Pedosphaera parvula Ellin514: one gene and its partner. The protein of the gene in region 1 interacts with the protein of each later gene in a pairwise test. Links are inferred from orthologs where the notes say so. Each region holds a gene or a part of one and is shown in the gene's direction. Other genes may lie near its edges. The genes, in order: clpS and dps.

Region 1 (3,128 bases):
ATCCGAGACAATGGCCAAGGCTTTTTTTAGAATGTCCCTTTGCCGGCGGAGGTAATCAAGTTCCTGTTTAAGCCGGCGATTTTCCCTTTGTTCGGGAGTTTCGGCAGCCAGCGTTTTGGGTTCGGAGAAGCTGCCACCTTGATTGACGCGAGCCACCCACTGCCCCAATGACCAACTGGAACAGCCCAGATCACCCGCCACTTCCCTGATGCTGCGACCAGACCGCACCAGTGCCACCGCGTTCTGTTTGAACTCAGCGTCGTAGCGCCGAGAAGACTTACCTTTCATTTCCATACCTTCCTTTCTACACCCGAAAGCCCTCTCAACAAAATCGAAGAAACCTCAAAGCCTTGCGAGTTAGTTGCCCAATAGGAGACGTGCGCTTCGCGCAAAGCAATCTCACTCCACCATTTAATTGATTGCTGGCGCAGGGGAATGGAGGCTTGGGTCGCGTACGCGAATGGGGGCATAGGAGGGATCGATGTCGCGGGCCATGTTAGTGCGGCGCCCACGGGACTGGTTCGCCCTACCCACGATGCTGGCGCGGGGGAATGGAGTCTTGGGTTTAAAGCTGGCGCAAATAACTGTGACAATTCTAACATAATGATTAAACAGTCAAAAATAGTTATTGACATGGGGTGGTCATTGAGCTAACTAAGAACGAATAAAAATAATCATGAGTGAGTTAATGACTTAATGGTTAGTTTTCTATCAAGGAATTCGACGTGAAAGCATTTCAAACTAATTTCAGCGCATTTGCTGTGGGTTGCTTGGCGGTGGGTCGGGCTTATGGGATGGATGGGATGCGGTTCGGTAGGTATCGGAAGCCACTGGAAGGTATTAGAAGGTATCGGAAGGTTAAGAAAAATTTTCTGGTGGTTAATGAAGCGGTGACGATCATCGGATTGTCGGCGGACGAAGCGGGAAATGGTGGTCAGAATTCGGTCGGTAATAGACGGTCAAAATTTAATACGTCTTTGGGGGTTCGGTCGGTAACGGACGCCAATGGACGGTATCGGTCGGTTAAAAAATTTTTCGGGATGGATGGGGAAGACAGGAGTCAAGAGTCAGAGAATGAACCGCGAGGTATGCGAGGTATGCGAAAAGGGGAGGGGTGTGATGGGGGTTTTGACGGGGGTTGGTCGTTGTCCCTCTCTCGACAAGGTTGGGGGAAGCTTATATTTTGAGCCTGATTGAATTAAACATTTATGGCTGAGACGGCGACACCTGAGATAATGCCTGACGTGGAGCAGGAGGAACAAGCGGCTTCGAAGTCGGAGTTGGAGCCGGGGTATTTGGTGGTTTGTTGGAATGATCCGGTGAATTTGATGGATTATGTGAGTCATGTGTTTCAGAAAGTGTTCGGCTGGAATCGGCAAAAGGCGGAGCAGCATATGTTGGAGGTGCATAATCAGGGTAAGAGTGTGCTGGTGCGTGAGAGCATGGAGAAGGCGGAGCATTTTGTGCATCAATTGCAAAAATACAGTCTGCACGCGACAATGGAGCGCGATTAATTGAAACCGATCAAAGGTGCCAAGGGCAGGATTGCCTTTCTAATCGATAAAACCGAAATGCGATTGCTTTTGGAGACGCTGAAGCTGTATCCGGTGTTGGAGGGCGGTCATCAGCCGTTGAGCAAGTCGCAGAAGAATGCGGAGAACGAACAGTTGCTTGAAGAAGCTTTGGCGGAAAGCCGGTCGGAGAATAAGAAGGCTTTGGATGCGCTGATGAGCAGCAAATCGCGATTTCAGAAGATCAAAGGGCATGACGTGTATAGGTTTTCGATCAAGATTTCCGATGCGGATTGGTTGTTGCAGGTGTTGAATGACATTCGGGTGGGGGCGTGGGTGCAGTTGGGATCACCGGATAAAACTAATGACAGCTTTGCGGCTTTGGATGAAGAGACGGCACCGTCGTATTGGGCGATGGAGGTGGCGGGACATTTTCAGATGACGTTGTTGCAGGCGTTGACTGAGCAGGGCGAGTTGGGGAGTTAGGGATAAAAAGGATCATGGGATAATGGGATGATTTATGGTCGTACTGCTGAAGGATGAGATGCCTTTTCCAGACCCGCGTGGCGCTGATCCGGAGGGGTTGGTGGCTGTGGGCGGTGATTTGTCGATGGATCGATTGTTATCGGCTTATCGCAACGGGATTTTTCCGTGGACAGTGAAGCCCGTTACCTGGTGGTCGCCAGATCCGCGTGGGGTGATGGAATTGGACCGATTCCATGTGTCCAAAAGCCTGGGCAAGACGCTTAAGAAAGGCTTGTTTCGAATCACGAGAGATCGGGCTTTCAAGGAAGTGATGGAAGGTTGTGCCGAGGCGGCTCCGGGTCGCAGGACGACCTGGATCACGCCGGAGTTCATCAATGCTTATACTCGTCTGCACGAGCGTGGTTATGCCCATAGCCTGGAATGTTGGCAGGAGAGGAAACTGGTCGGTGGAATTTATGGGGTGGCCATGGGCGGATTCTTTGCGGGAGAATCGATGTTTCGCCGTGCGAATGATGCTTCCAAAGTTGCCTTGTACTATTTGACCGAACATTTGCAAAATCGGGGATTTACCCTTTTTGACATCCAAACTATCACGCCTACTACCAAGCACTTGGGAGGAATTTCGATTTCCCGGGAAGATTATTTGAAACGTTTAGCGCAGTCGGTTGTCCAAGATTGCACATTTTGATAGTGAGGCTGGTCGTTAGCGTTAACGGCACGCTTTATTGGAGGAAATACACTTTTTACTTCCATTTTGAGAGGGAAATAGTGATATACTCCGAGGCAAAATTTTTTGTAAATGACTCAAAACCATAAACACAATCATCACACGCGGCGTAATTTCCTGGCACTTGGAGCTGTGGGAGCAATGGGTCTCTATATGGCCTATTCCGAACAGTACGTTCCCAAAATGATGCGGGAGCTGGTTGCCGATGCCGGTCGATCCATTTTAACTCCGACACACAAGCCGCAACCGAAGCGCTGGCTGGATAATGCCATCACTGCGTCCTGGTTGGGCCATTCTTCGGTATTGTTGAATTTCTACGGAGTAACCATTTTGACGGACCCGGTGTTGGGCATGCGCGTTGGTGCGGATCTCGGTTTGGCGACGGTCGGCCCGAAGCGATTGGT
Region 2 (3,101 bases), on another replicon or contig:
CGGGGCACGGATCTGCGCACCTATTCGGCCGAACTACAGGACAACCATAATATCCGGGTCATCGCGAACCGGAACGATTTTCTCCTGGCGACTGAGGATCTTGATTGGATCGAGGCCACATTCGGACCAGCACGCGCGACACTCTTTGAGCGGGGCGGCCATATGGGCAACCTTTCGCAGCCAGTCGTACAGCGGGCCATTCTGGAGGCGCTTGATGGCCTGGCAGAAATCCAAAAGGCGTCAAAAACGCAGGGAACGATAAATGGCATTGTTGGGAGGAATCGATGCCTGGCGAGAGCGCAATTACCCGACAGAATTGCGCGCGGTTGCACTGACTTAAGTCCGCGTCCGGAAAGCGGTTCAAAGAAAGAAAATTCCTATGAAAACTAATGACCGTACCGAACTGCCAAAGCAAGACTTCATCATTCGTGTTCACTTGACGGACGGCTCGGTTGAGTCCTTCACCGCGGACAAAGCTCAGGGCCACAAAATATGGGAAAGCACGGAACCGGCGCGGTTATTTGCCTCACCAAGGCTTGTTCTGGCAGGTGAGAATTCCAAGTCCGTGTTTGTCTCCGCCCAGGTTCTGCGGGTGGATTTCCTGCAGAAAACCCATGATTGCTGGCAATTCCCTGGCGGCTACGCCGACATCGTCGAATTGTCGGAGGCGGAATTCAAAAAGCATGTGCACCTCGACCAGCCAGAGCTGATGGCAAAGCGTGAACAGCCGACGCCGGTAGGCGATCTCCTGGTGTCATTTCTCAAGTTGCGCATGGTGGGAGGCAAGGCGCTTTTTCTCATGGTCGAATTTCCGGTCAAGCTGTCGGCCGAGAGCCAGTCCTTCATGCAGTTCATGTTATCCAAAACTACAGTCCATATGCGGCTGCGCGGTGGAGGAGTAGGGGTTGTGAACCTGGCAAACCTGGCCGCTTACACAGTCTATCCGGGCGTGGCACAAATTCCCGCCGATGCATGGCTTGTCGAACCCGTTTTGAGTTCATCTGACCGAAACCCTGGGACTCCATTGTGAAGGACAATCATCAAACTCCATGACTTATTTATGAACACCCGACTTAACAAAACCCGGAACGACATCCGCGAGCCGAGCCGCCGCCCGATGGTCGATTTATTGAACCAACAACTGGCCGATGCGCTCGATCTTGGTCTACAGGCCAAACAAGCGCATTGGAATGTCAAAGGTCCGCACTTTATCGGCCTGCATGAACTGTTCGACAAAATCGCCGGGGAGTTTGATGAGTTCACCGACGACATTGCCGAACGCCTGGTTGCACTCGGCGGTGTCGCGCAAGGCACGATTCAAACCGTCTCGAAGCATTCCCGGCTCGCAGCTTATCCCTTGGACCTGGCATCCGGGCAAGGACATGTCTCGGCACTATCAAGCGCGCTGGCGCAGTTCGGCACCTCCACCCGCTCAGCAATTGACACAGCAGGCAAAGCCGGTGAGGCGGACACTGCGGATTTGTTCACAGAAGTCTCGCGTGGCGTGGACAAACTGCTATGGCTGGTGGAGGCGCACATACAGTCGAAAGACTAGGCTCGCGCTCCAGCGTTACCAAGCCGGATCACCGCACTTTCTCCGGGCGCCCGGCGCCCACCGGGCTGGACTGCGGATCGCGATCCGTTTTATCTCGAAACCAGCGTTCCGGGGATCTTCGTTGCCGGTGATGTCCGTCATCGCTCCGCCAAAGGCGTCACCTCGGGAGTGGGGGAAGGTGCCATGGCGGTGAAGCTCGTTCACCAATACCTCGGCCTGCTATGACCATGAGCCCGATTGAACTCCAACAGGTCCGTTCCACGCCTCTGTTTGCCGGATTGACCGATGCGCAACTGGGTTGCTTGGAACCGGGTGAAGTGATTGAAGTGCCGGCTGGCGCGGTCCTGGGTGCCGAAGGGGAACGAACCGGGTTCTTTCATGTCCTGCTCGAAGGGGAAGTTCGTATCACGCGCACCTACGATCGCCAGTCAATCCTCATGGCGGTCACCAAGCCGGGAAACTACCTGGGGGAAACCATGCTCCTGCTGGACAATCGAATTCGAATCCCGCCCCGGCGAAACCCGTTTCAAAGTCCGACTTCCCATCCACCATGAACAAGCCTCCACTCCTCCCCCTTAAGCCAATGAGGTTTCAGCGGGCATTTGCTTTGATCACTGGTGGTTCAGCGCATTGTCCGGAGAATGCGTGGTTCACGAAATAGGCTCGGAATGCCAGTGATCAATTCAAAACCCGCTTTATACACAATGAGTTCCGCGGGTAAACCTTGACTTCGTCGGTACGCTTTAGCTCACACGAAGTTTTAAAACCGGCTTCTGCCAATTGAGGCATGACATTTAATCCTGCGATCTGGTAAGATCAGATAAAGATGTACCATGAGTTACGTTTCGTGCATGATCCAGACACAGCGGCAGACAAGTTATGTTATTAAAGACTGAACTTGAACTCGGGCGTCAAGAACCGGAACGTCGGCGAATTCGCCAGTGCGGCAATGGATTCGGCTTGACGCACAAAAAGTATTCCACCCAGAATGTGTTTGTTTGGCATCAGCGGCAGCGCGAGATTTCTTCTGGATTGTTTTGAGCAACATGTGCCGCGTACGCAGTTACACTTCGTTTTCCCTGGCAATGGTCTGGACGGCTGTTGCGTATTTGCTTTTTGTCTGTCAGGCGCTGGCTTTGGATTCTCACAAGTCCATAATACAGTTTTCACATCGGGCCTGGGGAGGCGCGGATGGCGTTGATCAGGTCAATTCGATTTGTCAGACGAGTGAAGGATATCTCTGGGTTGCGGCGCTTAACGGATTATTCCGATTTGACGGCGCTGCGTTCACCGCGTGGGAGCCCAAGGCGGGCGAACCCGCTTTACCGGGTGTGCCTGATGAACTGTTGGGTACCAGGGACGGCTCCCTCTGGATTGGGAGTGTCGGAAACGTCACTTTGTTGCGCGATGGGCATTCCAAGGTATTTGTTCTGCGGAATCCTTCGGAGCGGGCGCGAGTGTTTGCGCTTTGTGAACGCAAGGATGGCGGCGTTTGGGCGGGTACTTCCTTGGGCTTGTATAAGTTCACTGGAGAAGACTGGCGGAA

Evidence for each region.
Region 2: the proteins of clpS (region 1) and dps interact in binary tests that used the Escherichia coli proteins (3 or more experiments, as listed by UniProt). The link is inferred for Pedosphaera parvula Ellin514 from one-to-one orthologs.

Annotation. Positions count from the first base shown.
Region 1 is NZ_ABOX02000014.1:31,041-34,168, forward strand. Bases 59-2,861 are described here. They hold clpS (ATP-dependent Clp protease adapter ClpS), read left to right. Parts: upstream 59-1,208; coding sequence 1,209-1,514; downstream 1,515-2,861. Other genes in these bases: CFLAV_RS12895 (transposase), read right to left, coding at 59-288; CFLAV_RS12915 (hypothetical protein), read left to right, coding at 1,515-1,997; aat (leucyl/phenylalanyl-tRNA--protein transferase), read left to right, coding at 2,032-2,685; CFLAV_RS12925 (MBL fold metallo-hydrolase), read left to right, coding at 2,797-2,861. Also shown: more of CFLAV_RS12895, read right to left, coding at 1-58; more of CFLAV_RS12925, read left to right, coding at 2,862-3,128. UniProt on the Escherichia coli protein: Involved in the modulation of the specificity of the ClpAP-mediated ATP-dependent protein degradation.
Region 2 is NZ_ABOX02000043.1:5,731-8,831, reverse strand. The notes cover bases 32-2,807. They hold dps (DNA starvation/stationary phase protection protein Dps), read left to right. Parts: upstream 32-1,060; coding sequence 1,061-1,555; downstream 1,556-2,807. Other genes in these bases: CFLAV_RS24205 (two-component regulator propeller domain-containing protein), read left to right, coding at 2,602-2,807; CFLAV_RS24210 (cyclic nucleotide-binding domain-containing protein), read left to right, coding at 1,783-2,109; CFLAV_RS24220 (hypothetical protein), read left to right, coding at 380-1,030; CFLAV_RS33040 (MlaA family lipoprotein), read left to right, coding at 32-390. Outside these bases: more of CFLAV_RS33040, read left to right, coding at 1-31; more of CFLAV_RS24205, read left to right, coding at 2,808-3,101.